DNA from 4 places in the Brevibacillus sp. M2.1A genome. Region 1 is predicted to be linked to each of the others. Evidence: riboswitches for the same ligand, from Rfam matches in the RefSeq annotation. Region 1 holds a riboswitch; each other region holds the start of a gene.
The links. Region 1 has a riboswitch for cobalamin ahead of HP567_RS13640 (ABC transporter substrate-binding protein). Riboswitches for the same ligand answer to the same signal wherever they lie in the genome.
Positions count from the first base shown of each region.

Region 2: another riboswitch for cobalamin. It lies ahead of HP567_RS27260 (energy-coupling factor ABC transporter permease); the one in region 1 lies ahead of HP567_RS13640 (ABC transporter substrate-binding protein).
Region 3: another riboswitch for cobalamin. It lies ahead of HP567_RS09230 (hypothetical protein); the one in region 1 lies ahead of HP567_RS13640 (ABC transporter substrate-binding protein).
Region 4: another riboswitch for cobalamin. It lies ahead of nrdI (class Ib ribonucleoside-diphosphate reductase assembly flavoprotein NrdI); the one in region 1 lies ahead of HP567_RS13640 (ABC transporter substrate-binding protein).

Region 1 is NZ_JABSUY020000001.1:2,756,156-2,764,104, forward strand. Features, by position in the region: gene HP567_RS13615 (ABC transporter substrate-binding protein) at 1-405, shown strand, start outside; gene HP567_RS13620 (ABC transporter permease) at 498-1,508, shown strand; gene HP567_RS13625 (ABC transporter permease) at 1,525-2,430, shown strand; gene HP567_RS13630 (alpha/beta fold hydrolase) at 2,487-3,257, opposite strand; gene HP567_RS13635 (M24 family metallopeptidase) at 3,382-4,473, shown strand; cobalamin riboswitch at 4,490-4,689, shown strand; gene HP567_RS13640 (ABC transporter substrate-binding protein) at 4,859-5,878, shown strand; gene HP567_RS13645 (FecCD family ABC transporter permease) at 5,948-6,961, shown strand; gene HP567_RS13650 (heme ABC transporter ATP-binding protein) at 6,958-7,770, shown strand.
Region 2 is NZ_JABSUY020000001.1:5,706,695-5,714,643, reverse strand. Features, by position in the region: gene HP567_RS27265 (quinone-dependent dihydroorotate dehydrogenase) at 1-705, shown strand, start outside; cobalamin riboswitch at 839-1,032, shown strand; gene HP567_RS27260 (energy-coupling factor ABC transporter permease) at 1,176-1,940, shown strand; gene HP567_RS27255 (energy-coupling factor ABC transporter substrate-binding protein) at 1,937-2,221, shown strand; gene cbiQ (cobalt ECF transporter T component CbiQ) at 2,218-3,015, shown strand; gene HP567_RS27245 (energy-coupling factor ABC transporter ATP-binding protein) at 3,012-3,860, shown strand; gene HP567_RS27240 (hypothetical protein) at 3,916-4,080, shown strand; gene HP567_RS27235 (hypothetical protein) at 4,267-4,761, shown strand; gene HP567_RS27230 (delta-aminolevulinic acid dehydratase) at 4,962-5,516, shown strand; gene HP567_RS27225 (hypothetical protein) at 5,536-5,988, shown strand; gene HP567_RS27220 (S8 family serine peptidase) at 6,326-7,949, shown strand, end outside.
Region 3 is NZ_JABSUY020000001.1:1,854,297-1,862,245, reverse strand. Features, by position in the region: gene cbiB (adenosylcobinamide-phosphate synthase CbiB) at 1-368, opposite strand, end outside; gene HP567_RS09255 (histidine phosphatase family protein) at 395-997, opposite strand; gene cobS (adenosylcobinamide-GDP ribazoletransferase) at 994-1,734, opposite strand; gene cobU (bifunctional adenosylcobinamide kinase/adenosylcobinamide-phosphate guanylyltransferase) at 1,731-2,270, opposite strand; gene cobD (threonine-phosphate decarboxylase CobD) at 2,267-3,382, opposite strand; gene cobO (cob(I)yrinic acid a,c-diamide adenosyltransferase) at 3,379-3,927, opposite strand; gene HP567_RS09230 (hypothetical protein) at 3,955-4,176, opposite strand; cobalamin riboswitch at 4,166-4,381, opposite strand; gene HP567_RS09225 (M15 family metallopeptidase) at 4,563-5,255, shown strand; gene HP567_RS09220 (homocitrate synthase/isopropylmalate synthase family protein) at 5,356-6,774, opposite strand; gene HP567_RS09215 (alpha/beta hydrolase) at 6,800-7,891, opposite strand; gene HP567_RS09210 (DUF441 domain-containing protein) at 7,928-7,949, opposite strand, start outside.
Region 4 is NZ_JABSUY020000001.1:3,914,354-3,922,302, forward strand. Features, by position in the region: gene nrdE (class 1b ribonucleoside-diphosphate reductase subunit alpha) at 1-1,827, opposite strand, end outside; gene nrdI (class Ib ribonucleoside-diphosphate reductase assembly flavoprotein NrdI) at 1,814-2,173, opposite strand; cobalamin riboswitch at 2,335-2,534, opposite strand; gene HP567_RS18785 (alpha/beta hydrolase) at 2,705-3,526, shown strand; gene HP567_RS18790 (ACT domain-containing protein) at 3,558-4,070, opposite strand; gene HP567_RS18795 (hypothetical protein) at 4,110-4,439, opposite strand; gene mnmA (tRNA 2-thiouridine(34) synthase MnmA) at 4,467-5,579, opposite strand; gene tlp (small acid-soluble spore protein Tlp) at 5,719-5,937, opposite strand; gene HP567_RS18810 (hypothetical protein) at 6,062-6,277, shown strand; gene HP567_RS18815 (DUF952 domain-containing protein) at 6,282-6,632, opposite strand; gene HP567_RS18820 (hypothetical protein) at 6,652-6,897, opposite strand; gene HP567_RS18825 (glycerophosphodiester phosphodiesterase family protein) at 7,069-7,949, shown strand, end outside.

The DNA of each region.
Region 1 (7,949 bases):
AAGAAAATCGGGGTTGATGCTGAGATCGTGACGATGGAATGGGCAACGTATTTGGAAAAGACTCGTTTGGGTGAGCAAGAAATGTTCATGCTTGGTTGGACAGGTGACAATGGCGACCCTGACAACTTCCTGGCTGTCTTGCTCGACAAAAATAACATCGGAAGCAACAACTATACACGCTGGGCAAACGAAGAAGCACATCAATTGATGATGAAAGCACAGTCCACTCCAGACCAAGCAGAGCGCGAAAAAATGTACAAACAAGTACAAGAGATCATCTTCAAAGATGTGCCAATGGTTCCGCTGGCACACTCTACACCAGCATTGGCAGGAAAAGCGAATATCATAGATTACAACCCGCATCCAAAAGGGTCTGAAAGTTTGGAAAAGGTAGATTTCAAGTAAGCTGATTCATCGTAAAAGGGTAAGAGGAGTGCATACCTCTTCTTACCCTTCTTTCATTATTTGGCGATTATTTTATGCAGGAAGGCGAGGAGATGGCATTGCTAGCTTACAGCATTCGAAGAATTTTAATGCTCATTCCTGTCTTAGTGGGCATGTCAATCATCGTTTTTTCCATTATTCGTGCCATCCCTGGTGATCCGGCTTTGACGATTTTGGGAGAAAAGGCAACACCACAAGCGATTGCAGACATACGAGAAGCGTTGGGATTGAATAATCCGTGGTACATACAGTATTTCGATTATATGAAAGATATTTTGAGCGGAAATCTTGGGGAATCGTTACAAACGAATGCGCCGATTTCAGATGAAATCATGCCTTATTTGGCGGCGACGACTGAACTTACGATTGTGAGTATGCTGATTGCGGTGTTTATCGGTGTAAATGCAGGGATTCTTTCTGCGTGGAAGCAAAACTCCTGGTTTGACTACTGTGCGATGTTGATCGCCTTGGTTGGTGTATCCATGCCAATTTTTTGGCTAGGTTTGATGGAGCAGTGGGTGTTTGCCCAAGAGCTGAAATGGCTGCCATCAGTTGGTCGCGACGATTCGCGTAATCCCGTAGAGGCCATTACGCACTTTTATATACTGGATACGATGATGGCTGGTCGCTGGGATCAGCTATGGGAAGTTATCAAGCATTTGATCCTGCCAGGCATTGCATTAGGTACGATCCCGATGGCGATCATTGCACGTATCACTCGTTCGAGCATGCTGGAAGTCATGCGTGCCGACTACGTCAGAACCGCTCGTGCAAAAGGGCTGACACAGTTTTGGGTCGTGTACAAGCATGCGCTGAAAAATGCAATGATCCCTGTTTTGACGGTAATTGGTTTGCAAACAGGGTTGCTGCTGGGTGGAGCTGTTTTGACAGAGACGATCTTCGGATGGCCAGGTGTCGGTCGTTATATTGTGACCGCCATTGGAAACCGTGACTATCCGGTTATCCAATCCGGTATCCTTGTGATCGCGACGATTTTCGTCCTGATCAATCTCTTGGTCGACCTTCTGTATGCCTATATCGATCCTCGCATCAAATATCGCTAAGGAGGGACGAAGAGACATGGCACAACCACAATTACAACCACAAGATCAGGTAGTACCTTTAAAAGTGAAGCAAGAAGAAGTAGTCTCTCCTTGGAAGGATGCATGGAGGACACTACGAAAAAACAAGCTGGCGTTGGTGGGCTTCGGGATTATTTTGTTTTTCATTGTTGTGGCGGTATTAGCTCCATGGATTGCTCCGTATCCGTACGACGAAGGTCAGCTCGTAATGAAAAACAAGCCCCCTTCCGAAGAGCATTGGTTTGGAACAGATTACAATGGTCGTGATGTATTTAGTCGCGTTATTTATGGGGCGCAAATCTCCTTGTGGGTAGGGACGTTCTCTGTCATTGGCTCCGTTCTCGCAGGGACCTTGCTCGGTCTTTTGGCAGGATATTATGGCAGATGGATTGATACGATCATTTCGCGTCTCTTTGATATTATGCTTGCATTTCCAAGTATTCTTTTGGCAATCGCTGTCGTTGCCATCTTGGGGCCTTCTTTGCAAAACGCCTTGATTGCCATTGCGATTATTAACATTCCGACATTTGGACGGCTAGTACGTGCCCGTGTATTGAGTTTGAAGGAAGAAGAATTCGTCATGGCGGCACGGGCAATCGGAATGAAAAATTCCCGGATTATCATGCAGCATATTTTGCCGAACAGTCTCGCACCAATCATTGTGACCGGGACAATGGGGATCGCAACAGCGATTATCGAAGCAGCTGCACTTGGCTTTCTTGGACTGGGAGCACAAGCGCCAGAACCAGAATGGGGAAAAATGCTCGCTGATTCACGTCAGTACATTCAGAAAGCACCATGGACCGTTATTTTTCCGGGGCTCTCTATCATGCTGACCGTTCTCGGCTTTAACTTGATTGGGGACGGCCTGCGCGATGCACTTGACCCGCGGATGAAAAGCTAGTCCAATCGCAAAAAAGACAGAAGGGAATGTGATGCCGTCCTTCTGTCTTTTCTTGTTTATTCTTCTTCCATGAAGGTGCGGCACAACTGATTGAAAGCAGGAGCAGCTTTCGTGATGACTTGATGCTTTACGTTCGGGATCATTTCGAGTCTTGCTTTTGGCAATTTCATGCTAAGCGTCTGCGCATAATGGTGCATCCGTTGATCACGTTCGCCATAGGCAAGTAAAATCGGAAGCTGGATGTTGCTCAGGCGCTCTGTACATTGATATCGATGTCCGGCAGCGTAAAGGTATTTCACGCTAGTAGGATCTGTTTTGGAGGCGTGTGCCGTCCATTTTTCGCGCATTTCTGGGTTATCGACATGTGAGGAAGCAATGGAACGGGCAAGAAGAGGAACTCCGTGAAGCATCGACAACGCCTGGGCCATCCAAAATCGTCCATGTAAATACAGGTCATTCACTTCGGAAAATCCGCTCACGAGTATACCGCCTTGTGCATGATCAGGATAGCGAAGACAATATTCAAGGGCGATAGAGGCACCTTGGGAGTAGCCCAAAATAAAGGGACGCTCAATGCCGAGTGCCGGGATCAGCTTATGGAGCCGTTCTGCCAACTCCCCAATGGAAAAGGGCTTCTCCATCGGAGAACTGTCGCCATGTCCGGGTAAATCAGGGACAATGAGCTGATATGTATCTGCGAGTGTTTGCTGATAAACAAAATTGATAGAGCCGATACATGGCGCATGGATACACAATAACGGCTGGCCTTTTCCTGATATGTGAAAAGCAAACTGTTTGCCATCCTGATGGACGAGTATTTGTTCCATTTTCATTTTCACCCCACTTATAGGTTGTCCGATCCAAGGGAGATTTTTCAATTGAACTCTTCTTTTTTTGATGGGGAAGTGGTATTCTCGCAATAGAATAATTGGTGAAAGCAGGGTGAAGAAGTTGTTTCAAGAGCGCATTTCGAAGCTCCACACGTTTTTGACAGAGCAAGAGCTGAACGCGGTGTTGATTACCTCTCCCAAGCACGTCTACTATTTGACCGGATTTTTTACAGACCCGCATGAACGTTTTATGGGTCTTGTTATTCCTGCTGAGGGAAAGCCTTCCTTGATTGTACCTGCTCTTGATCGTGAAGCAGCGGCAGAAGCTTCGTTCGTTCAAGATATCCATACACATACGGATATCCAAAACCCGTATGAAATTCTCAAGCAAGTGTTGCCAGCGAACTTGGCGAAGCTCGGTATTGAGAAAAGTCATATGACTGTCGAGCGCTATGAAGCACTTGGACAAGTTGTTCTGGCGTCAAGCTATGTGGACGTGGAAGAGCCACTCCGTGAAATGCGTTTGATCAAATCCGTGGATGAAGTGGATCGTCTGAAATACGCTGTTCAGTTGGTCGAGGATTCCTTGCGGGAGACCCTGAAGAAAGTTCAGAAAGGCATGACCGAGACAGAAATCGTAGCTGAGCTGGAATTCCAGATGAAGCGCTTGGGCGCAGAAGGCCCATCCTTTACGTCCATGGTATTGGCAGGGGAGAAGTCGGCACTTCCACACGGAAAGCCAGGAACCCGCCAGGTGCAAGAAGGCGACTTGCTTTTGTTTGATATCGGAGTAGCTGCAAACGGATATGTATCCGATATTACTCGTACCTTTGCTGTAGGCGAGATCAGTGCCCAGCTGCAAGAGATTTACGAGACGGTATTGGCGGCCAACGAAGCGGCAATTGCTGAGATTCGTCCGGGTGTGACCTTTGCGCATTTGGATAAAACCGCTCGCGATGTCATCACTGCAAAAGGCTACGGTGAATACTTCATGCACCGTCTTGGGCACGGACTTGGGATGGATGTACATGAATATCCGTCTGTTCACAGCCAGAACCAAGAAGTGCTTCGACCAGGGATGGTTTTTACGATCGAGCCGGGCATCTATTTGCCAGGTGTAGGCGGCGTGCGGATTGAAGACGATGTATTGGTTACGGAAACGGGAGTTGAAATACTCACGCAGTTCCCGAAAAAACTGACTTCCATCAACTAATGAAGAAATCATAAAAATTGAATACGTATCGAATGGTGCTGGATGGCATATGCCGTCAGCTTAAAAGGGAAGTCCGGTGAGAAACCGGCGCGGTCCCGCCACTGTAACGAGGAGTGCCTAGCAAATAGCCACTGTTTTTTGGAAGACAAAAAATGGGAAGGTAGCTGGGTGTGTTGATCCGTAAGCCAGGAGACCTGCCATGCGATCCTATACAATCGACCCACGAGGATGGGGCAGATGTGGAAGCAGTCTATGAAAGGGCGCCTTTATGCCTGCTTATAGTTATATCTACGTTTGTCATGCACCTCCCGATTGAAATGGGGGGTGCTTTTTTGTGGAGGATTTGGTTCAAGCCATCATTTCCAAACAGAAAAGAGGATTACAGATGATGAAGGCAAACAAAACGCATACAGTAATAAAAGGACTAGCTTTCGGTATTATGACAGCTGCCATGCTTTTGGTTTCGGCATGCGGCTCCACTACGACAACACAGGCTCCAGCCAAAACAGAACAAACAGCTGCTCCAGCAGCAGAAGGCAAGCCAGTAACACTAACCAATAATGGTATCGAAATGACTTATCCAACAGCACCTGAGCGTGCAGTGACTTTGAACCAGCACGTCACCGAAATCATGCTGGCATTGGGCCTTGCTGATAAAATGGTCGGAACTGCTTACCTGGATGATGAAATCCTTCCTGAGTTAAAAGCAGATTACGACAAGATTCCGGTACTGTCTGACAAGTATCCTACGAAAGAAGTGCTGCTGGCAGCGAACCCAGACTTTGTATACGCCGGATGGAAAAGTGGATTCGGCGAAAAGGGCGTAGGATCGATGCAAGATTTGGAAAAGGTTGGCATCAAATCGTATCTGCAAGCGTCATCTAGCATGCCTGGCCCGACTATCGACGATGTGTTTGCGGACATTACGAACATTGGACGCATTTTCCGTGTGGAGGACAAAGCCAATGATTTGATCCATAAAATGAAGAGTGAAATGGATCAAACAATGAGTAAAATTGGCAAGATTGACGAGCCACTAAAAGTGTTCGTGTACGACAACGGGGAAGATAAACCATTCACAGCAGCCAACAACTACATGACATCCTTAATCAAGAATGCAGGCGGTAAGAATATTTTTGACGATATTCAAAAGGGTTGGGCAGAGGTAAGTTGGGAACAAGTAGTAAGTCGCAATCCAGACGTGATTATTATCGTAGATTACGGGGATAGAACCGTCGAGCAAAAACGCAATTTCCTTTTGAGTAAAAAAGAATTGGCGGATATCCCTGCGATTAAAAATCAACGACTAATGGTATTGCCTTTGTCCGCAGCTTCTGAAGGTGTTCGAGCACCGATTGCGCTGAAAATTTTGGCGGAAGGACTCTACCCGGATAAATTCAAATAGAGTACGCCCCTTTTAAGGGAGGGAATAGCACTGCAACAGATCAAGTTACCTTATATCATCATTACTTTACTGGTCGGACTTTTCCTCTCGATTACGTTCGCAGTTACCCTGGGATCAGTAGAGATTAAGCCGACTACGGTATGGAAAATCGCCTTATCAAAAATTCCGATGTTGACCCAATGGATCGAAGTGGATTGGTCCAAAGGTGAGCAAACGATTATTTGGGATATTCGCTTTCCTCGTGTACTCTTGGGGGCAATCGTCGGCGCAGGTCTGTCTGTCGTGGGAGTAGCGATTCAATCGTTGGTTCGCAACTCCCTGGCTGACCCGTATGTGTTAGGCGTATCTTCAGGTGCTTCGGTTGGCGCTACCTCGGTAATTATTTTTGGAGCATTCAGCATGTACGGGCAGTATGCGCTATCCTTTGGCGCTTTTACAGGCTCCCTTGTGTCCATCATTCTTATTTTTACGCTATCCCGTATTGGTGGACAAAACTCGACGGTACGCCTGCTCATGGCTGGAATTGCGATATCTGCGATCTTGTCGGCCATTACCAGTCTGCTTGTTTTTTCAGCGCCAAATGAGCATGGAATTGGGACGGTTCTGTTTTGGTTAAGTGGCAGTCTGGCTGGCGGGAAATGGGAATACCTGACGATCCCTACAATGATTGTCGTCATCTGTCTCATCGTCTTAATGGCCCAATACCGCTCGCTCAATGCGATGCTGATGGGCGAAGAGTCAGCGGGGACATTGGGGGTGAATACGGTACAATTCCGCAAGCTTCTCCTGGTGATCACGGCACTGCTCACGGGGGTGATCGTGTCCATCGCGGGATCAATCGGTTTTGTCGGATTAATGATGCCCCACATCGTCCGTGTAATGGTTGGATCAGATCACAGACGTGTTCTGCCTGTCAGCGCTTTGTTTGGCGCGATCTTTCTCATCTGGGTTGATGTAGTTGCCAGGCTTGCCTTTGCACCGGAAGAGCTGCCGATTGGTATTTTGACAGCACTGTGTGGAGGTCCATTCTTTATCTGGTTGATGCTGCGGAGTTCTTATTCCTTTGGAGGTAGCGGACGATGAATTTGCAGGTTGAGAATATATCGGTCGAACTGGAGAAAAAGGGAATCCTGCACAACGTCAGTCTGGAGGTGCGCTCTGGAGAGTTTGTGGGGCTGATCGGGCCGAATGGCAGTGGGAAGTCCACGTTGCTAAAAAGCATTTATCGCGTACTGAAGCCGCGTTCGGGATGGATCTCACTCGATGGCGACGACGTATACAAGCTAACCTCACGCCAAAACGCTCAGCGAATGGCGGCAGTACGGCAGGAGACCTCTGTCGAATTCGATTTTTCGGTGACCGAAATCGTGAATATGGGACGTGCCCCGCATAAGCGACTATTTCAGTCCGATAACGCGGAAGACGTTCGGATTTGTGAAGATGCACTACAACGGGTAGGGATGCATACATACGCTGATCGCAGCTTTTTCAGTTTATCCGGTGGGGAGAAGCAGCGGGTGCTGATTGCCAGAGCTTTGGTGCAGCAAGCGCAGTTTCTTGTTCTTGATGAGCCGACGAATCATTTGGATGTTCGATACCAGTTGCAGGTCATGGATCTCGTCAAAACGTTGGGGATTACGGTCTTGTCTTCGCTGCATGATCTCAATATCGCAGCGATGTACTGTGATCGGCTGTACGTAATCTGTGAGGGGGAAATCGTTACATCGGGAACGCCAGAGGAGGTCTTGACACCCAATCTGATCCGGGATGTTTTCGGAGTAGAAACAGAAGTGATGACCCATCCTATTACAGGAAAAAAGCATGTGTATTTCTACTCGGAAGCGATCCGTGTAAAGCCACCTATCCAGAAGGTAATGAGTGGAGCCAATTAATAAGGTGCAAGTTGAGTTTCTTTGATTTTCATAAGAGGGGGATGCCTAGTCGGCGTCCTTTTTTGTTAAGCCGACGGCAGAAAATTCAATCTTTCCACCAGTTAGATGAAAGGGTCTCTTATTGATCAGAGGAGCCGTGCAATACGTCGCGAATTTGTTGGATATAGCCAAATTTATTT
Region 2 (7,949 bases), 3.0 Mb from region 1:
CATTTGGTCGATTACGCATACTCAGATGTTCCGATTGGGATTAACATTGGGAAAAACAAAGTAACGCCCAATGAAGAAGCGGCCGTCGACTATAGCAAATGTATGGACATGCTCTATGCATACGGTCACTATTTCGTCATTAACATCAGCTCTCCGAATACCCCGAATCTGCGTGACTTGCAGGAAACAGAGAGCTTGCGTCATTTGGTGCGTGCAGTAAGGGAAAAGGCAACCGAAATGGAAGCGCGTTCCATCAAGAAAAAGCCGATTTTGTTGAAAGTAGCGCCAGACATGTCAGATGAGCACATGCGCGATGTGGTTCACGCTGCTGTAGAAGAAGGCATTTCCGGAATTATTGCTACCAATACGACACTATCACGCGAGGCGGTTTCCGGACATCGATTTGCCGAGGAAGCGGGCGGCTTGAGCGGAAGACCTCTTACAGAGCGTTCCACGGCTTGGGTGAAGGAGATTTATCAAGAAGTAGGAGATAAGGTACCAATTATTGGTGTCGGCGGTATTTATAACGGGGAAGACGCCTACGCGAAAATCCGGGCAGGAGCTAGTCTCGTTCAGGTGTATACAGGGATGATTTATCAGGGCCCAGGTATCGCCAAGCAAATCAACAAAAAACTGCTGAAGCTCATGCAACGCGATGGCTTTAAACATATTAGTGAAGTGATTGGCGTAGACGCAAAAGAATAGATAAAACAAAGTATGCATAGGTCGATGGCTCCGTTTGTAAGGGTCATCGACTTATGCGTTTTCGCTTATATTCTTCCGATTTATGTAGTGATCCGGTATAATGATGTGGGACAAACATGAATTGTCAGTCAATTGCATATAGTCGGCGTTAGGTGCCTTTATGTGACGCATAAAGGGTAACAGGGAATCGGGTGAAAGTCCCGAGCGGTCCCGCCACTGTAACCAGGGAGCTCTCTTTGAGAAGGAAACCACTCATTTTCGTATGGGGAAGGACAAGGAGCGCATGGATCTGGAAGCCAGGAGACCTACCTAGTAGCCACACCCACAGAACCTTCGCGGAAAGGAGCGGTGAATACGAGGCAATGAGGCTGTCTAGTCAGTCTGTTGTTTTGTGTGCACATCTCGTCCATTGATGGATGGGATTTTTTTGTTTGGAGGAAAGAACGAAAGTGAGTGAAGGAGGAATGAACATGAATCGATCTCGTCTCGTATCTACTTGTCTGATGATCGCGGGCTTCGTCCTGTATTTTTTGCTCAATGAACCTGAGACAGGACACGCGATGCACATCATGGAAGGGTATTTGCCTTTATCCTGGGCCTTATTTTGGTGGGCTGTCTTCTTGCCATTTTTTATTCTTGGGATTCGCTCGATTAACAAAATTGTAAAAGAACATCCCGAAATGAAGCTCCTAATTGGCGTTGCAGGAGCGTTTGCCTTTGTTTTATCTGCACTGAAAATCCCTTCGGTTACAGGCAGCAGCTCTCACCCGACTGGAACGGGCCTCGGTGCCATTATGTTTGGACCTTTTGCGATGTCTGTGCTAGGGAGCATGGTGCTCTTGTTTCAAGCCCTGCTATTGGCGCATGGAGGTTTGACTACGCTAGGGGCGAATGCTGTATCTATGGCAGTGGTAGGACCAATGGTGGCATACGGAATCTATCGGTTGATCATGAAAGTGGCAGGAAGCCAGCGACTGGCGGTTTTTGCGGCGGCGGCTTTGGCTGATCTCGCTACCTATGTAGTGACTTCGCTTCAACTGGCACTCGCATTTCCAGCTGAATCTGGCGGAGTGTTGGCCTCGTTTGCCAAATTCGCAGGAATTTTTGCATTCACGCAAGTACCGCTCGCCATCAGTGAAGGTCTGTTGACCGTTCTTGTTTGGAACTGGTTGTTATCTTACAACGCAAAAGAGCTTACACAGCTTCGTTTGCTCAAACGGGAGGAATCGCTGTGAAAAAAGGATGGAACTGGCTTTTACTCATTGGAGTAATCGTACTGGCTATTGTCCCGCTGTTGCTGGTTCAGGATTCGGAATTTGGCGGCGCAGATGGCGTGGCAGAGGAAGCGATCAAGGAAATCGCCCCGAACTACGAACCGTGGTTCCAGCCGCTGATAGAGCCGCCAGGGGGAGAGACGGAGAGTCTATTGTTTGCGGTGCAGGCGGCGTTGGGAGCGGGAGTGGTTGGCTACGCCGTGGGCTTGTACAAAGGCCGGTTGGATAAGCGGAAAAAATGAACGGTCTGCAGCTTGATTCTCTCTCTTATCAAAACAGGCTGAAACGTCTGCCGCCTGCTCATAAGCTATTACTGGCGAGCGCATTGTTACTGCTCGTCCTGGTAGGACATGTATGGATGCAGATGGCTGTCGCTGTGTGGATGACGGTATGGGTAGTGGTGTATGCCCGGATTCCTGTCCGTATCTATTTTACCTTTATGATCGTGTCGCTCTCGTTTTTCGCTGCGGGGCTTCCTGCTCTACTAGTTGAAGGGGCGAGAGCAGGAGAAGTGCAGGTCCAGGTCGCGGCAGCATGGGAGCTGGGTTCTTATGTGCTCTATGTGCCGATGTCGTCCTTCAGTAAAGCTTGGATCTTGTTTTGGCGTACCATGGCGAGCTTATCCTGCTTTGCTTTCATTTTGTTTACCGTGCCGTTTGCTGATATTTTGCAGGTGCTTCGCCGGCTACGTATGCCTGTCCTTGTAACTGACTTATTAATGATCATGTATCGGTTTATTTTTGTGTTGGTAACGATTTCTCATCAGCTCTGGATTGCCCAACGTTCGCGCGGAGGTCATCGCGGCTTCCGAGCGACGCTTCGGGATGCAGGGGTTCTCGTTGCGCAATTGTTTGTCAGAGCAATGCGCAAATACGAAGCCTTGCACAAAGGAATGGCGGCTAGGGGCTTTGGGGAGAGCATGCAGGTGCTCTCGTTTCATACCCATGCCCGCTCACGCCGCTATGAGTGGGAGGCAATCGCAGGCTGTATGCTGCTGGTGCTGCTTGAGTGGTGGACAGGAGGTTGGCGGTTATGACATCACGGTTGTTGGAGTTCATCGATTTGCAGTACACGTATCCGGGAGGGCGAGGACCTGTCCTGTCAGGGCTGTCCTTATGGATTCCTGAGGGGAAGAAATGTGTTCTTTTGGGACGGAATGGCTGTGGGAAGTCGACTTTGTTCTTGCATGGAAACGGAATCATCGAGCCACAGCAGGGACAAGTGCTGTGGAAGGGAAAACCGCTTGTCTACAAGCGAGCCGCATTGCAAGAGATGACGCAAAAGGTGGGCTTGGTCTTTCAAGATCCCGAGCATCAGTTGATCGCAAGCACGGTCGCAGAAGATATATCCTACGGTTTATGCAATCAGAAGCTGCCTGTGGAAGTAATCCGGGCAAAGGTAGAAAAGGTGCTGGATGCATTCGGGTTGAGAGAGCTGGCAGAAGCTCCGATTCATCATTTGAGCCTGGGACAAAAACGGCGGCTGGCGCTCGCGGGGGTCATGGTCATGGAGCCAGAGCTTTTGCTATTGGACGAGCCTACTGCGTATTTGGATCGCTATCAGACCAAAAATTTGCTGCGGGAGCTCGATGCCATTCACCGGCAAGGAACAACTGTTTTGATGGCAACACACGATATGGATATTGCCTTTGAATGGGCCGAGTGGATTTGCATCATGGATGCAGGCAGGCTTGTGTTCGCGGGAGATCCGCAGGAGGCATTGGAAAACAGAGCCATGCTGGAGAGTCTTCATCTGGGTATGCCGTTGCTCGTTGATGTGTGGGAGGCACTGCCTGAGCAGTGGAAGCGCGAGTTGGGCGGACATATTCCGCGTTCGGTCGATGAACTACGTGAAATGCTCCGTGTTCAGCGGGTGTGGTGAATGGAGTGGGCGCTTTCGGGTAAGCTAACCCCAAAAAGCCATGGAGGTACGCAGTATGGAACATGACTCTGTCTCGAGTTCATCTGTCCCAAATCATCAGGAAAAAGGAGTCCCTCGCCAAGTAAAGGATGAATTGATGTATCAGGTGTTGGAGAAAGACATGACCACCGCTGAACAGGAAAAGAAGATAAAGGATGATTACCTAAAAGGAAAGGCGTAAATTTGCGCCAAGAAGCCCTTCTCGTCACAAAAAGGCGTGAAGGGCTTTTGGACGTCTTAGGTAAGAGAGGGATTTGATTCTCGCTGAAAAAGTAAGAAGATTTGTGCGGATTTTGTAGGGATATGTCATTTCATCACGAATAACGTAAAGAAGGCACTTACTTACAATGGGAGAAGTGATGAGGTTGTGATTTCAACTTTGAATAAGACGCTATGCGTTCAGCAACTCGTAGAAAAGTTAAGAGACAAGCAGCTTCTTCATGTACCAATCGCTGATCTTCGAGAATCCAATAAAGCGTTGTATGAATACGTCAATGAGCTCAATGACTCGATTGCGATCATTCCGACCACGATTAATTCTGTCATTACAGGCGTCATCCGCTTCCAGGAAGGGTATTTTATTACCTTGGGCATGCTCATCTGGAAAGACGCCAACAAAAAAGGGGCATTCAAAGAAGGGACGTTTCTTTTTTACAAGCATGACGCTCATGATTCGATTGAGGATTGCGTTCATATTACCAATTCCATCGAGAATCACAATCTGATGGAAAGCCTATTCTTTGCGTGCTGCGAGAGCAAGGATGGCGATTCCGTGCTTTCCTATTCGCATATCGAGCATGCGATCACATACGGAGAGCTGTATCGTGATATGAAGACCAAAATCAAAAAAGGGTTTGCGTAATGAGGGAAACTTTACATGCCAAGTTTTGGGTGATATACTACTGAAAATTTATAAAATATTCCAATTGAAGAGGAGTTTTCCTACTTGATGATTAGGAAGTAACGTCTTGCCATTCACCAGTTGGCCCGACCCCCTCCACGTAAATGGTTTTGTTTACCCACAAATAAACACCACTTACAAGCAAATGGAGGAATATCACGATGAGTAAACCTGAAATGAATGTTGCCTTAGTAATTGGTCCGGATACGGATCTGGATAGCCAAGCAATCCGAAATACACTTGAGTATTTTGGAGCTCGAGTCTTTACGTACTGGATTGGTCGACCAAGCGATTTGATTGATGTATTGAATGGCACCGACCTTTACCCAAATACCGATATGATTGTTCTGAATTTCCATGGAGATGAGGGTAGCCTCATTATGCCAGAGCTAGGCGAGGACGTTTACGAGGAAGGAGAACCAAAGGGTGACTTTGGCTCTGACGAGGTTAGACGTTTTGCCAAGCTGGATGGAAAAATCGTGTTAGGTAACGGATGCTCGCTTGGTGATCCCGAATTAGCGAAGGCCTTTCTGGACAGTGGTTGCCATACGTATATCGGGCCAGATGATTACCCGGACGGAAATTCTGCGCTGATGTTCGCCCTGCGCTTTTTCTACGAGGTAATTCAAAACAAGAAAAGCGTGGAAGCAGCTTTTCGAATTGCAAAGGCAACGGATGAAGAAACCGGGATGTATCAGCTTTATGTAAAAGAGTAATGGAAACGCAAAGGGAGCCTTGTACGAGGCTCTTTTTGCATGTTTATGCCCGAAAAGTCTTGGAGGTATCATTCGTCTCTGTCGAGAATTGTCAGGTTGGCTGGATGTAGCTCCGGGCAATCAACGAAATACGGTAGCACCTGTGCCAACAACGCCAACTGGCACGGCTCCAGCTGAAGCTGAAGCAACCGCGCCAGCTACACCAACACAAGAAGCGACTGCTCCTGCAGCGACAGAGAAAGCAACGATCACGAAGAGTGAATTTGAACAGATTGAAAATGGGATGAGCTTGGAGGAAGTGAAAAAAATAGTGGGCGGAGAAGGCAAACTGCTTGCTGAGGTTGGGAAAAAGGGAGAGGAAGGACACACGATCGTCTACATGTATAAGGGAGAAGGGGCGATTGGGGCTAATGCGAATTTTTCTTTCCAAGGCGGGATTCTGCAAGTGAAATCGCAAATTGGATTGCAATAGCCAGAGTCAGTCTCTGCTTAAGTAAGAACGACTTCTAAAAAAACAAAATAGCTGCTAAATATAAGATGGGAGCTACGATGGCACGTTGAAAAGATTACACTCATATATTATTCTTATGGATTGAAATTTAGGAAATATTTACTAAAAAGAAAATGTAAAATGACATTTCATTACAAAAGTTTACACTACAAGAGGATTCTGCAAGTGAACATGACTCTTTGATAAAATGGAGATAAGCAAATAGGAGCTGAGCCACTCGGGACGCCGGGTGGCTTTTCTATTTTGTTTATTATCATCAGGTCTGTGATAAACGAAAAATTATAAGGAGTGAATTAAATTGAGTAAACTTCACATTATTACTTTCAAAGACAAAGACCACGGTAGAAACAAGCAGAAACTCAACAAGCAAGTCGAGAAGAATACCATGAAGTTGGCGGGAAAAGGACTAGTAAAGCAGCCCAAGATTCACGCAGAACTAAAACAGTTTCCTCAGTTGTTTATTATTGAAGATGCTAATGATGAAATGTTGAACGACTTGCGTAATGACCCGAATGTTTTGGATGTAGAAGAAGATTTTGTGTATAAAGCACACATGGCACAAACTATATCTTGGACTCACGTAGCACCCGCTGGTTCTCACATTACAGAGTTCCACAAACGAGGGTACACAGGGGCTGGTGTGAAGATTGGTTATCTGGACAGTGGAGCAGCAAATCACGAGGACCTAGTGTATGCTGGCAGATACAATGCATACAGCAATACAGTTCCCCCAGAAGCAGACCCCAGCGGACATGGAACGGCTGTAGCGGGCGTCATCGCCGGAAGAAACAACTCCTTAGGTTATGTGGGCGTTGCACCTGATGCACAATTATATGGTGTAAAAGTTGACGATAATAGTGGTGATGGGCTCATGAGAAATTCTGCTATTATTAAAGGACTCGAGTGGCTTGTATCTCAAAAAGTCAAAATTATCAGCTGTAGTTTTGGTTCAGAGAAAGAATCTTCTTCAGCAAGAACAGCTTATCAAAACGCTTACAATAGTGGTGCGATAATTTTTGCCTCTGCTGGTAATGAAGCAAACAATGTGACCGATTACAATCCAGTAAATAACCCAAGTAACATGAAGTATCCAGCCGGATATGATTTTGTTGTGGCCGTTGGAAACATAGACAAAACAGGTGCAATTGTCCATGCTTCTAGCAGAGGCTCTTATGTTGATGTGAGTGCCCCAGGAGAAAACGTAATGACAACACACCGTTCCATTGCAAACAAAAATGGGGAATACTCATCGATCAGTACGGAATACGGAACATTCGGTGGCACCTCTTCCGCTTGTCCACATGTCGCGGGAATGGCTGCTCTTTACTGGCAAATGAATCCGACATTTACGGCTGCACAAATCAGAAATCTGATTGAAACAAACGTGCAGGAAATGGGGGCAGAAGGTAAGGACATCACATATGGTTTAGGCAAAGTGGTGTCGCCGTGGGTTACGAAAGGTTATAGATACAACTTCACAGGAACATCTGTATCAAATACCTTAACTGCCGGTATGCCAGATACTTATAAATTCACTCCAACTGAAAGTGGTTTGTATAGATTCACAGTAGCGAGCCCGAATTCATTAATGTTTTCTTTATATACTTCAGATGGTGGATTAGCCAATGCGAACTGGGGAGGTGACTACCTTGTCGAGATGGAACTCACTGCTGGAAGAGCGTATTACTTGGAAGTTGCCACTTACTCAAGACAAGAAGCCGCTAGCTACACATTAAATGTAAACCGACCTGCAAATGGTGAAGTGGTTTCTGTTATGGCTGATTTTGAAATATTTGTTGGCTTTGCACCATTCGAGTTCACAGGTAATTGGGGTACATCTGGTAGCACCGGCTACAATGGAAGCGACGGAATTCGTTCTGCTCCCATTAGTCATGGCGAAAAAACGGATATGGCGTTTAACG
Region 3 (7,949 bases), 900 kb from region 1:
CGTCTCGCCGCTTCCATATCCCCAGCCACAAGATGACGGGCAATCTCCATCCCGGCATCGGCCAAGCCTTTTATCGCGATCGTCGTGGAAATCAACCAGGCACCCAAGATCCAGGCAAGCACCGGATGGATGAACGTCGCTCCCCACAAAAGCAGCCAAACAACAGCGTAGCTGCCGCCAACGATCACGACCGGGAACAGGACTCCTGCCAGCTTCAAATGCGACTCCTCTTTGACCAGAGAACGTATGACCCGCTCCAATCGTGTAATCCACCAGCCCATGATGATCACTGGATGCGGCAGGCTCCGGGGGTCTCCTACCACCCGATCAATCAAGTAGGCCGCGCATAATATCCATACTTCTGTCATGTTGTCCCTCTCTTACTCTTCAGGGGTTATCGCATCCAATTCTGCCCTTCCGCATCCAAGCATTCCGTTACCAGAGCCTTACCATGCTTAAGGCCCTCGACCTGCCAATATCGGTCGGGATTGTTTTCGAGCCACGCGGCCTGGAACCAGCGGATTACGCCGCCATGTGTGACGATGACGACTGTATTGGATGCCTCCTCCTTGCCCACTCTCTCCAACAAAGAACGTAGCCAACGATCCACGCGCATCCCCAGCTCTTCCAGACTCTCCCCACGTGGAGGTCGATTTCGAAAAGGATCGTCGTACCATCTCGTTGCCCGCACAGGGTCCAACTGCATCAGCTCATCGTACGTCATCAGTTCCCACTCGCCAAAAGACAGCTCTCTCAAGGCTGGTTCCGAAATAACCGATAGCCCCACCATAGCTGCGAGCGGTTCGGCAGTCTGCCTGCATCTGAGCAGGTCACTCGAGTAAATCGCAGCGGGTCGTCCGATGAGCACTGATAATTCCTTGGCCAAATCACTCGCGTGCAGATGCCCGCGCTCATTTAAAGGAACGTCGCTATGTCCCAAATATCGATGCTCACGATTGCTGTCTGTCTCCCCGTGACGTATCCAAACCAGTTTCATAACCACCAGCTCCCGACTAACACCAGCAGAACGACCGCTTCACTGCTTTCGATAACAGCCCCGTAGCAGTCTCCGTTTAGTCCGCCCAGTTTTTTTGCAACCGAGCGTGAAAACAGTAGAGCGAACAACAGCGACAGGAAAATAGCTGTCATGACCTGCAAGCCCCCAAGATACCAACCTGCGGCAAACACGACGATGTAGCTCACGATGATAGCGGAAACGGAAAGCCCAGCACTGATGCCTTTTCCGATTCCTTTGTCCGCCGAAAGATATGGCCAGAGCTTGATCGACAAAAGCACATGTGTCCGCGCTGCCACTGGTGCTACGATCAAAAAGCTGCCCCATCCCGGATGTGCGAGCTCTGCGACTGCACCCGCCTTCATCAGCAAAAGCATAATCGCAGCAAGAACCCCCATTGCACCTACGCGGCTGTCCTTCATAATTGCAAGCACTTGCTCTCGCGGTCTACTACTGCCAAGACCGTCCGCGAGGTCCATCCACCCATCCATATGAAGACCACCAGTCACGTAGACCCATGCGACTAGCGTCAGAATAGCGGCGATCCACGGACTAAACAACACCAGTCCCGCTTGATGCACACCCCATAGCAGTAAACCGATGACGAGACCAACTGCGGGATACCAGTTGACGCTTCTTCTCCACGCCTCCTCGGAAGGACGAAGCCACGGAACCGGAATACGCGTAAAAAACGAGATCGCGTGTAAAAATGCATTCATCCTTTGATCCTCCACGGTATCCCTGACAAAACCGCGTAGACGGCGTCCGCTTGTCGCGCACTTCTCTGATTGACATCCCCCAGAACATCCGCGAACCATCTGCCCAAACGACTCAAGGCTACACCGCCCAATCCGACCTCGCTTGTGACAGCAATGACTTTTTGCGGGGAATTCTGAACGAGGGACAGCCATGCCTCCGCCTCTTGCAACAGGGCTTGCGTGTGTGAAGCACTTCTCCATTCCGCCTCATCCACGCTCATTAATCGATTACTCACCCAGGTGGACAGACAATCGATCAACACCACATCATACTGCTCACGAAATGCGTAGTAATCGGTTAAGCGCTCTCCTACCTCTACACAGCCCCATTCCAGCGGACGACGTGCTTGATGCAGCTCGATTCTCTGCTTCATTTCATCATCCCAAGCCTTGCCTGTCGCCACGTACAGGACTCGACTGCTCAGCTTCATTGCAAGCTCTTCCGCGTAGCGGCTTTTTCCTGAACGGACACCGCCTGTTACCAGCACCAAGCTCATCGCTGTTCACTTCCTTCCGCATGAGCTTCGCGAAGCGCTTCCATAAGTCGTTCATTTTCCTCTCGTCCACGCACTGCGATTCTCACATCATGTGCCGTCAAACCGGGATACATCGCACAGTTGCGGATCAGAACGCCTTTTTTGCCGAGCCGTGCCTGCAATTGTTCGGCTGACAATCCTTCTGGCGAGCGCAGTAGCAAAAAATTTGCCTCCGAAGGCCATACCTGCCAGCCCAACTCACTTCGGATGCTATCAGTTAAATACGCACGTTCTACTTTTATGAGCCTGCGCGTCTGTTCCTCGTATCCCTGCTCCTGCAAGCACAGTTCGCCTGCCAAAAGGGCCAGTGCATTCACGCTCCAGCTCACTTGCTTTTGGCGCATTTTCGCAATGACATCCGGGTGCGCAATCGCATAGCCCAGGCGCAATCCCGGGATCGCGTACATTTTCGTCATCGACCGCATCAAAATCACACGGGGAAAGTGGTCCAGCTGCGTCGCCAATGTATACTGCCGCTTTTCCTCTACAAAATCGAGGAAAGCCTCATCCACGATGAGCCACGTATTGGTCTCTTTCGTCCATTCCGCCATTTGGCGTAGCTCATCCGGCTGATACAGAATTCCTGTCGGATTGTTTGGTGACCCGACAAATACGAGATCACACTGCGTAAAAAGCGTGTACAGCTCGGCAGGATCGGGCTTGTACCCGTTCGCTTCCTTCCCGAAGCAGCCAATGACACGGGCTCCATACTGCTCGGAAAGTTGCGCGTATTCCGAAAAGCAAGGATATACTACTCCAACTGTTTGCGGCGAAAGACCGAGGATGGCCAGTGCCATCGCCTCCGCTGCACCATTGGCAGGCAGCAACCATTCCTCCGGCACTTGCAGCCGTCTCGCCAGTGCCCGACGAAACACACGATGTCCAGGGTCTGGGTAATGCGTAACAGCAGCCAACGAAGCCAGCAGCATCTCACGGACGCTCGCTGGCATCCCCAGCGGATTAATATTGGCACTGTAATCCAGAAACTGCCCGGGCTCTCGACCAAAGCGCTGCGCTGCGGTCAGCAAGTCTCCGCCATGACCATACGTCTCTATTACACCTGCGCTTGTCAAAATTCTACCCCCAGCACAGCTGGAATCCCTTCATCGTAGTAATGCTTGATTGGCTTCATCTCTGTCACCAAATCTGCGATGTCCAAAATCTCCTGCTTTGCTGCCCGTCCCGTAATCACGAGGTGGATATGACTTGGCCTGTTTTGAATCGCTTCCAACACATCGGACAATGGCAACACATCGTCAATCGGGAAGCGGTCAATCGCCAATGCATTATTCAGCTCATCCAGAATAACGACATCGTACGCTCCGGAAGAGAGCTTCTCGCTCGCAAACGCCCAAGCTTCTTTCAATGCCTGACGATGCTCCTCCGGTGTCTTCGTCCAGGTGAAGCCGACGCCCATTTGCACGATTTCAATGCCCAATTTATCGAAAATAATCTTTTCTCCGTATGTACGCTCTGGAGACTTGATGAATTGAACCATCAGCACCTTTTTCCCGCGCCCTGTTGCCCGCACAGCCAATCCGACTGCTGCCGTTGTTTTTCCTTTGCCGTCTCCTGTGTAAACGAGGGTCAAGCCCCGCTTCTTATCGTTTTTCTCCATCGTGACCACCTCAAAAAGTGACGTATTTTACTCCGCTGTTCCATCCATACTTTCCGAAGCAACAAAACGGTCATGACCGTTTTGTTGACCGCAAGCGGTCGCATCCACTTTTGTGAAAAACGTCGAGACGTTTTTCACAGAAAAAAAGCGCTCTGTTTCCCCAGTACGTAAGGAAAAACAAAGCGCGGATAGCTGAAAAGCAACAATCCTCACCTCTTCCTTTGACCCGAAGGAAATCAGTGTAAACATAAAACAGGCAGGTCTCCTGGCTTGAGGATCATCGCTTTTCTTCTCCTTCCCGCTCCCGGATGGGCAGTGGATGGCATGGTGCCTTGAAGAATAGCTACTCTCTTACAGTGGCGGGACCGCGTTGGCTTTTCACCAAACTTCCCTTTTAACCTTGCTCCTGCGAATCGGTTTCGCAAAAACAAGGACCTGTTTCTCTTCCATATGTAAATGTCATTCGTTTCGTTGACAAGCACTTGCTTTAATAATAGCAAAAGCTACCGAGGATTCAAGCAAAAGCTGCGATTCGTCGCAGGTGTCTATTGGCAGAAAAATAAGATAATCACCGTTTACTTACCTGAAAATTTTCGTTACCCTATTGGCAAAACAATCGAAAGTGGTGTGCAGTCATGCTATTTCCTCCGATTCCAAAAATACCCGACATGATTCTGCCCAGCCCACTGCCGATCAAGGAATGCGGCGAACCGATGATCCCCCTCTCTTCCTTTACGGAGAAAATCACGGTCTATCCAGCCTACTACCACGAGGGCTATGCCGGAACACAGCCAGAAGCTTTTTTGCGAGAAGGGGCAGCACGCAGGCTCGCCACGGCAGCCGCCCAACTGCCCGTAGGCTACAAACTCGTCGTGCTGGACGGCTGGCGCTCGTTCGAGGTACAGGCATCGTTGTATGAACGTTTTCGTGAAGCTTTGCTTTTACAAGGCTGGCAGGAAGGACCTGCACTCACGGAAGAATTGAGCAAATTCGTCGCATATCCAACAACAGACCTCTCCAAGCCGTCCCCTCACCTATCCGGTGGCGCAGTCGATCTGACTATCGCAGGACCTGATGGCTGGCTGGAGATGGGAACAGACTTCGATGATTTCAGTGACAGGGCTGATACTCGCCATTATGAAGAGCTCGTACAGCCTACCCCAAAAGACATCGAGATTCGCGACAATCGACGATTGCTCTATCATTTGATGACCGCTGCCGGATTCGTCAACTATCCGCAGGAGTGGTGGCATTTTGAGTATGGTACGCGCACTTGGGGACAAAAAACGCAGCAAGAGCCGATCTATGGCGGTGTCTTGTCGATGTAACCACAAATACTCAAGTATTCAGCCGATAAAGGCATGAGCCCGGTCGATACCGTACTCATGCCCAGATGGCCGCTCACTCCTCAATAAATTCCTGTACCTTTTAGGTCACTGGTATTTCAGAAGATGCTGCTGAAATCAAAAGGCTTTTGTTGTATTCAGGTGACAATACAATATTTGTATAAGTTCCGCGACCAGACACATAGTGATAGGAATGCTCGACCCCTGCTGGGATAAAAATAGCTGCTGGACTCTCAACAGTCTTCTCTTCATCACCGAGTTGAACATGACACACTAGCCCAGTGCCATCAGGTGCATCTCCCCAAAAGAGGAAGGCACTGTCACAATGATGCGCATGTCTGTCTACATGTTTTTCAGGAATACCGGACAAATCGCATAGTCCAAACATCCTTTGGATCACATAGAATGAGGCTCGCTCATCAACACGCGAATCCATCATAACCCAGCGTATCCCTGGACCGTCACGATGATACTGTAGCTCTGAAGCACCTTTGGGAAACGGCTTTCCTACCTGTAAGGAAACAGGTAGCTTTGGACTTCCTATTGGAGGCCGCTTTTCTTCGAGAAGCCGTGTTCTTCCAATTGTTTCGGGAGGAAATGGCTCATACGCTTTGGAATTTCTCTTTACGGCTTGGACATGGTAAGCCGATGTATGCGTAAAGGCATTTTGCCCGGTGATAGGGCGCAATTCGTCCGGCCTATACCCTGTCGTCAAACGTATCGCTTGTACAAGTTCGGGAATTCTATCCAAAGAATAGCGATGATCATTTCGCAGCTTTTGCAACGCAGCAGTAAGCTGGATCAAGTCAGTAATGCCTGCTCTTTCACCGATCCCTAAAATTGTCGTATCAATGACAGAAGCTCCTGCATCAATAGCCGCCAGCGCATTCGCTTGAGCAAAACCGAAATCATTATGAAGATGAACTTCAATTTCGCATCCAAGCTCCTCAATGGCACGAGTTACGATTCTTTTGCATGTATCAGGCTCCCATATCCCGACAGTATCTGCCAGACTAATCCGATCTGCGCCTGCCTGCAAAGCGATATGACCTAATCTGGCAATCTTCTCCCACTCTGTCCTTGAAGCGTCTTCAATCGTGAATCTAACCTTTAAGTCAAGCTTTTTTGCTTCGATAACAGCTTGTCTGACTTTCTCTTGTATGTCACTTTCCTGGTGATGGCTGAATTTTGTTTGGATAGACACATCATTAATAGAAACCCATATACCCACCCAGTCGGCTTTGGCCCGCTTTGCTGCATGTACTTCTTCAACAGTAGCTCTCGCATGCATTAATATTTGCGCTCGCCTTGCTGATTGCGCCACTTTTCGGCAGATTTCTTCATCCAGGGCAGAAATTCCAGGGTGGCCCACTTCTATGAGGTTTATTTGATAGCTTTCCAAGAGATGCAGTATGCGAATCTTGTCTTCGCATGTGAAGCGAACGCCTGCTTGCTGCTCTCCTTCTCGCAGTGTTGCATCCAAAATTTGAAACGGCTTCATATCCAGCACATCCTCACCGGTTTACTTACTTTTTCAGGAATTCGTCTGTTTCACGCAAGAGCTGATCACGATTTTTTTCATACAAAACCCAATGTGTGGCATCTTTGATAACCACTTCTTGTTTTGCCGATGCCTTGGTCAGCTTATGGAAGAGGGACTTATCGGCAAAAAAGTCCATATCTCCTCGAATGATTAACACTGGCGTCGTAATTTTCGCTGCATCAAAAATGGGTCTGTCCGTCCAGATATAGTACAGATCTACTAGCGGTCCCATTGGACGGCGGATGGATTGTTCAGATTGCTTGCTGCTGTTAGGATCAGCGTTGACGAAGACCTTGGATACAGCATTCATTGCCTCATCAGAAACCAGATCACGTTTATCTAGCATCATGTGCCAATGGTGCATGGCCTTGTCAAACTGGACAACCTGATACGCTGGTAATTGGGGATTAATTTCACCTGGCTTCCCTTTTGCTTCAAATGGAGTTGCCATCAAAGGCAAGGAAAAACCATGCATAACACCATAAAGCACGAGTTTTCCAATATCATCGGAATGTTCAGTCGCGTACATTCCTGCAACAACTCCACCCCATGACCATCCTACGATACTGATTTTATCCACTTGTCGGGTTTTCTTTATGTGCTGGACGACAGCCTCCAGATCTTTTACCGCCTCAGTAGCACGGACGACAGGAGCATTCTTTACAGGTGGTTGATCCATTTCAACTGGTCGGGTAGAATGCCCAAACCCTCGGAAGTCCATCGCCCAAGTGTCGTAGCCTTGCTTTGCATATTCCTCCATCCAGGAGAATCCCGGAACATCGAAAGCTTCGGCAGTAGGTACACTAAACGGTTCAAGAAACAACACAACCTCTTTGCTGGCGAACTTTTCCTTGTTTTTGGCACTCATATGCCTCACATATAAGGAGACGTCCTGATCGATGCTTGGCACTTTCAGTTCTTCCGTTACGATCTCACTGGTTGATTCCACCACTGATTGAGCTTGTGTTGTACTATTTTGATGGGGGGAATCAGGAGTTGAACACCCTTGAACAAGCAGCCCTAAAGATATGACTAGTATAAGAAAATGATTTTTCATTTGATGATTGAGATTCATAGTTTGGCACTTCTTTCAAAGTAGATTTAGAGGGCGCTATAAATTGAAGATTCTTGAC
Region 4 (7,949 bases), 1.2 Mb from region 1:
CATCGGGTAATACGTCGTAGAGTTGGCATACGTTCTCGTTTCGATATGCTCAACGATTGGCATCACGCTAGAAGTCGCATTCTGAATGTAGGAAATGCTCTGTGTCGGTGCAATCGCCAAACGATACGCATGGTAAACGCCATGCTTTTGCACCTTTTGCTGTAGCTCCGCCCAATCCTCTGGCGTCGGAATGTGCATTCCTTCAAAGAGAAGCTTTGCTTTTTCCGTCCGTGGGCTGTAGTCATTCGTCACGTACTTGTTAAAATAAGTGCCCTTTGCATATTCCGATTGTTCAAAGCCCAAGAAGGTCTTGCCTGTTTCCTTGGCAATTTCCATGCTTTTTTCCAAGGAGTAGAAGTTCATCATCATGAAAAACGTACGGGCGAAATCTCTCGCTTCTTCACTTTCGTAAGCGATTTTGTTCTTTGCCAGATAACCGTTCAGGTTCATCGCACCGAGACCTACTGAGTGCAGCTCGCGGTTAGCCTTTTGAACGCCTGGAGCGTTTTCTACACGCGTCATGTCACTTACGGCTGTAATGGCTTCGATTCCTTCGTGGACAGATTCACGGATCATTTTGCGTTCCATCACGTTGACAATATTGAGCGATGCCAGATTGCAGCTAATATCGCGACGGATGATGTCCATCTCGCCGTAATTGGTGATCGTCGAAGTCTCCTGCAGCTGGAAGATTTCCGTGCACAGGTTGGACATTTTCACCGAGCCGAGATCTTTCAGGGCATGATTGTTGTTCGCATTCGTTTTGTTCATGATGTACGGATAGCCTGATTCCATTTGGATCATCGCGATTTTGGTCAACATCTCGCGTGCGCTCATCACGGTCTTTTTCTTGATGCGATCGTTTGCCAGGAGCTCCTCGTACATGTCATCGAGGTCCATATCATCCAGATGCACGCCGTATTCTTTGTACACGGAGTACGGAGCAAACACAGTCAGTGGCTTGTTTTCCTCAGCCAGCTTGTAGAAAACGTTTGGTACGATCAGGCCGATGGACAACGTTTTGATGCGCGCTTTTTCATCTGCATTGATCTTTTTGCAATCGAGAAACTCGTTGATATCCCAGCCGAAAATGTTGTAGTACGCTGCACCTGAGCCTTTGCGTTGGCCCATTTGATCCGCGTAGGAAAATGCATCTTCCAACAACTTGAGGACTGGCATGACACCTTTTGCCGCGCCCTCGACGCCTTTGATCGGCTCTCCTCGTCCGCGGAGCTTGGACAGGTTCACGGCTACCCCGCCGCCAATTTTGGATAACTGCATACAAGTGCCCAAAATAAAGTTGATAGAGTTCAGTGAATCATCCATTTCGAGCAAGAAGCAGGAGACCATTTCTCCACGGCGGCTTTTGCCTGCGTTCAGGAAAGTTGGTGTCGCTGGTTGCAAACGTTGGTCCATCATGGATACTGTTAAACGCTTGGCGAGCTCAAAGTCACCTTGTCCAAGGGACAGTGCCACAACGGCCACCCGGTCTGGGTACTGCTCCAAGTACATCGATTTATCGTTCGTTTTCAAGGCGTAATCTTTATAAAATTTGGAGATAGCCATATACGAAGCAAATTGAAAATCAGCGTCATAGGCCAAACGGAAAACTTCATCAACCTGCTCAACCGTGTATGTTTCATAGACGTTTTCATAGAAGTCATTCTCGATCAAATAGTCCATGCGTTCTTTGACACTGTTAAAAGTCATCGTGTTGGACTGCACTTCTTCCATGAAGACCGCAACCGCTTCCCGATCCTTTTCCAGTTGATAAAATCCGTCGTTGCCACGCTGCATCAGTTCGTTGTTCAGTTCAATATGCCGCAATTGCTGCCACCCCACTCGTAAATTGTTCCACGTCACGGCCGGTACCGGACAGTTCAAATTTAGAAATCACCGGAACGCCATATTGGCTCGCGATCGTATCCGCGCTTTTGGCAAAGCTGGTTCCCCAGTTGCGGTTGCCGCTGGCAGATACTCCGCGCAGATGGACATGATTTCGCTTCAGGAACGTCGCCACCTTCTCCGGCACTTGTCCGAATCCCGTCGTGTATGTGACCAAAATGAATGGCTCGTCCAGCACCATATCTTGATTAATTTCCACATGTGGCAAATTAATTTTGTTGACGAATCTTCGGACGTTTCCTGTTTTTGAATCATAAGCGATTAGCATGTCCCTCATCCTATCCTACTATTTTTACTCTGTATGTATGTTATTTAGCCAAAGTAAAAGCGCATCCGACGTTTACATGCCGAATGCGCGTGATGACTTCCATCTAGCAATTCGCCAATGCGAATTGAGCGCTCGAACACTTCCCTATCTCCCGTAGGGTAAACAGTGCAAGCGGTTAGGCAGGTCTCCTGGCTTTTGGATCATCGCTCCATTTACACCTTCCCGATCCTTCAGGATCAGTGGCATTTTTTCGCAAATGGAACTCTCTCATTACAGTGGCGGGACCGCGTCGGATTCTCATCGACTTCCCTATTAAGTCTACCAAATCTGGCTGGCAAACACCTTACCGCATCAATATGTAGTTGGTAAAACTTACTTTACCTCAATATATCGTAGGAGTCAAGCTCAGTATGGGCTCTTTTCGAAAACTAACTATTCTCCTTTTTCGGCTATTGCCAATCTCTGGTTCTCGTTCATATAATAGATTTTGTGCGTGCTGGTTAGCCTTGGGGAGATTGGAGAGTAGCCTTCATGAAAAGCACCGACTATCAACCTGTCGTCATTCCTCGTTCATACAGTAAAAACATGACCTATCAAGAGCGAGACTATCACATTTTCGTAAGTATACCTGCTGATCCCGCTCCGGAATCAGGTTTTCCCGTCATATATTTGCTAGACGGCAACTCTGTTTTTGCCACCATGACCGAAGCGATACGGATACAATCACGTGGCCCTGAACGAACTGGTGTGTATCCTGCTATCGTCGTCGGGATTGGCTATCCAACGGAGGGTCCGTACCATCCTGCCCGTTTCTTTGATTACACATATGAAGTTCCAGCCTCAGAGCTTCCTTGCAACCCAAGTGGTACAGAGTGGCCTCAGATGGGGGGAGCGGAGCAGTTCCTCACCTTTTTGGAGGAGGATCTCAAGCCTAGCATTGAAAATGACTTCCCCATCGATCGGACGCAGCAAGCGATTATTGGACATTCGCTAGGTGGCTTGTTTGTTTTGCATGTACTTTTGACCAAACCACATGCTTTTCAACGTTATATAGCTGGCAGTCCCTCGATTCATTGGAATGAGAGCGTGCTGCTTGCGAAGGAGAGTCAATTACCGAAGCTGCTGACAGATGATCTCGACGTCCATGCGCTCCTCACCATTGGGGAGTTGGAAAACGATGGCCGGTTCTTGGTCAAAGAAAAATCCCTGGCGATGGTCGAACGATTATCCTCCATGGGTAAAGGTCAAATCAAGGCTTCCTTTAAAGAATTTGCTGACGAAAATCATTCGTCTGTTTTGCCAGTCCTCATTAGCTATGGACTCAAATTCGCTACGAAAAAAACTGCCCGCTAAAAACGGGCAGTTTTTGTTTATCATGATTTGCTTACTGTAGTGATAACACTCTGGTGATTTGGGGCAGCTCTTCGATGGCGGAAACAATCGTCGGTGTAATCTCTTCATCAGTCACAGAGACAAGCAGGGCATTCTTCCCTTTTTGCTCGCGCGATACATTCAACTTGGAAACATTGATTTCATACTCGGCCAGTTTTCGTGAGACATCATAAATCACGCCTGGATAATCGATATGGTGAACCAACAATCCATGGGCCCCTGGAGGTATGCGACACGCACAGTAGTTGATTTCACTGATGTACACTTCTCTCCAGTCTTGCGCAAAGGTGTACTTGTTCGCTCCAACACGCAAAATCGCCAAATGATTCGCATATTCGCCGGAGCTGTGTTGGACAGGAACCTTCATTCCGAGTCCTTCCACTAGCAGTGTTGCGATTTCCTCTTTATTCTCATGAGCAAGAATACTTAATTGTGCACCCGCTAACTCTGGCTCGAGTCTTCGAATCAGTTCAGCCAGCTCACGCAGTCCAGCATATTGGGTCATGTGATGCCTTCACTCTCCCAGTCAGGTTTATCCTTGTTATTACGGTAGAATCCATGCTTCCGGCTCTTTCTTGATGGAGGATTCGTTATCGGCACGATACCAAGCCGTCAACGTTTGCCCATCTTTCGTAAAGTGGATTCGGTAAATGGTATTGCCTTTTCCGCTGTTGGTAAAAGGACTTTCCTCCAGCGGAACCGCTGTCACTCCACCCGCGTTTACAACCCCGCCGTTCTCCTTGATGACGTTTTGGATCGTCGCCATATGCTCTTTACCCATGGAGGCCATCCCGAAATAAGAGATGATCGCCAAGAGAACTGCTCCCGCCAAAAATGAAACGATAATCACTTTTGATTTTTTCGTAGCATCCACCGAGTGCTTCCCCCGTCTATGTCTATCTTAGTTCTCTTTATCGACTAAGCGTACCTTGTCAATCGTCCCTCCACCCAAGCATACTTCTCCATCGTAGAAGACAACAGCCTGACCAGGTGTCACTGCTTTTTGCGGCTGATCAAATACAACTTCTACGTTGCCATCCTCCAGCAGGTGAACGGTTACTCCCTGATCTGGCTGACGATAACGGAATTTGGCTGTACAAGAAAACGTTTCGGAAGGCTTCTTATCACTGACCCAGCTCACGTTGGTCGCCAAGAGACTCTTCGAGTACAGGCGGATATGATCAGAGCCTTCACCAACGATCAGGACATTCCGTTCCAGATCTTTGTCTACAACAAACCAAGGCTGTCCGCTCGTGCCATGACCTCCGCCAATCCCTAAGCCTTGTCGTTGACCCAATGTATAGTACATCAGTCCGTCGTGCGTACCGATGACTGCTCCATCTACGGTCTCAATATTTCCTGGTTTGGCAGGTAAGTAGTTTTGCAGGAACTCGCGGAAGTTGCGCTCCCCAATAAAGCAGATCCCAGTACTGTCCTTCTTTTTCGCTGTATAAAGTCCTGCTTTCTCTGCAATCTCCCTTACTTGCGGTTTCGGAAGATGACCGATCGGGAACATCGTTTTGGAAAGCTGTTCTTGGCCCAGTACATTCAAGAAGTAAGTCTGATCCTTGTTGTTGTCAGCGCCGCGAATCAGCTTGTACTCGCCATCGATGTACTTGACCTGCGCGTAATGGCCGGTAGCAATATAATCCGCCCCCAGATCCATGACCTTGGCGAGAAGCTCACCGAACTTGATTTCACGGTTGCACATGACATCCGGATTCGGTGTACGTCCTCGTTTATATTCATCCAAGAAATACTGGAATACCTTGTCCATGTATTCTTTTTCAAAGTTTACCGTGTAATATGGAATGCCGATCTGTTCACAGACGCGCCGGACATCCTGGAAGTCTTCTTCCGCCGTGCAGTGGCCGAATTCATCGGTATCATCCCAGTTTTTCATGAAGATGCCGATGACGTCATATCCCTGTTGCTTAAGCAGGTAAGCCGTCACGGAGGAGTCGACTCCGCCGGACATGCCGACAACGACGCGTGTATCTTCTGGTCGCTTCATAAGTCTTTCTCCTCTTATTCAATTTGTCCCCTTACAGATTACCATGTTTCGCAAAACAAATCATGTTTTGTTGCACTTTTGCCCGATAGAATGAAAAAACGCCTGACGCATAGGTGGCGCCAGACGTTTGATAGCAAGGTTATGCCTGCGAAGATTCATCCTTGATTTCCGCGCGATATCCCTCGATGCTTTCTTCACGACGCTGATTTTTCGCTTCGAGGGTTGATTTTTCCTCTGCAGAAATCTCTCCAGCATGAGCCGTCAGGTAATCTTCGGACTCACGAATGTTCTCTTCCGTATTGGAAATCATCTGTTGAAGTTTTTCTGCGTTGTCAGAACGGTCATCCGGCTTCGCCATAATCGATACGCCTCCTACAAAGGGTTATATTCAACACCTTTACCATTGTGCGCCAATCATGGTTTCTTTATGTACCCGTGTTATAATAGAAGAAACGGATTAAACGAAAAAGAGGGTTTCACCTATGGCTTCCTTAGATTTGTTGGAAAGAAAGCTGCTTCGGATCATCTCTGATACAGATCCAGTCCGCCTGAAACGTCAATGGGTGAAGGGACAAAAGGTACCGGAATCCGAAGTGGAACAGCGCATGCGAATCGATCTTCTCTTGCGCAGACTCGACAAGCTCCCTGAGGCTAAGCGCCAAGAAGTGCTTGCGCTACTCAAGTGGTTTAGCTGGTAGAAGATTAGCGGATGGACGTTCCCAGACGCCACTGATCGTCTATCCGATTCATTTTCTTTATATCCACAATCGCATCATGATTCAGCGGTCCATAGATGTGTGGATACAGCAACCCGTCCTTCGCAGCCTCGTATTTGACTTCCGAAGTCGTTTTTGTTTCATCGACAACGAGTACATACAACTCCTCGTCAAACTGTGCATAGACGCGGTTTGCTACCTTTTCAAGCAGCTCGTCCCCTTTCGTCGCGTGAATAAAGCCTTCCTGCTCGTAATCGCGCGGCAAGTAGTGATCCTTGTCCATCCACTTTTCCCAGTATGCTTTTGGCACCATGCAGTAAATAATATTGTCTTGCATGTTTCTCCTCCGGTTTCGATTATTTTTTTGGCATTGCTTTGTTTAGGTGACGCATAGCTTTATCATAGAACATCTGCTCCATTCGTCCCTGATCATATCGCCATTGAACGAAGTTACGCAGAGCGTGCAAATCCACCCAGGCATCCTTTGCTTGCGGATCGCGGTCAGGTACCTCACCCGTTATTTCACCATCGTAGACAAGCTTCGCCATCTCAGTTGGATGCATACCGATCTGATAAGCGATTTGGTGCAATGCTATTTTCATGGAATCTCCCCTTGCTGTTCAAGGATACATCTTCTCTTCCGTCTATTGTCTATTGTGCCAGTCTTTTCGAATGATGCCAAGCCCCTAGCCCTACTCCCAAAGGATGTACCTTCCTCCCTTGCGTTTTGCTACAATGAACAGAGAATTTTAAGGAAGGGGCGGTATTCCATCATGTCAAAGCAACGAAATCAACCACGAAAGAAATGGTTCCAGCGAAAACGCATCTGGATTCCCCTTCTTTTCATGGCTTTCCTCTTTCTAGGCAACAGCTCTTATCTTGCAAAAGAGCCAGAAGGCGAGCCTTTTTTACTTGCTCACCGCGGGATGGCACAAACCTTTCATATGGAGAACATCACCAATGAAACTTGTACGGCGGAACGGATTTATCCACCGGAGCATCCGTACCTGGAAAATACGATTCCGTCCATGCAGGCAGCTTTTGATGCAGGTGCGGACGTCGTCGAGCTGGATGTACAATGGACCAAAGACAATCGATTCGCCGTGTTTCATGACTGGACGCTCGACTGTCGGACAAATGGCACCGGTGTCACGAGAGATTATACCTTGGCCGAATTACAACAACTCGACATTGGCTACCATTATACTGCGGATGAAGGGAAAACCTTCCCCTTCCGTGGAAAAGGGATTGGCATGATGCCCTCTCTCGATGATGTGCTACAAACATTCCCTAATCGCTCACTGCTTATCCATATCAAAAGTAATGACCCACTCGAAGGGAAAGCGTTGGCGGATGTTTTGGCGGCATTGCCTGCAAAACGACTGGCACAGCTCTCTGTTTATGGCGGTGACAAGCCAATCGAGACATTGAAACAACAACTGCCCCAGCTGCGTGTGATGTCTATGGCGACAATGAAAAGCTGCCTGATCCCGTACATAGCAGCAGGTTGGTCCGGATATGTACCAGAAGCCTGTGCACAAACCCAATTGCATATTCCCGATCAGATTGCCCCATGGCTCTGGGGTTGGCCGAATCGGTTCATGGCAAGAATGGAAGCAAAAGACACACGCGTGATCCTAGTCGCAGGCAGTGG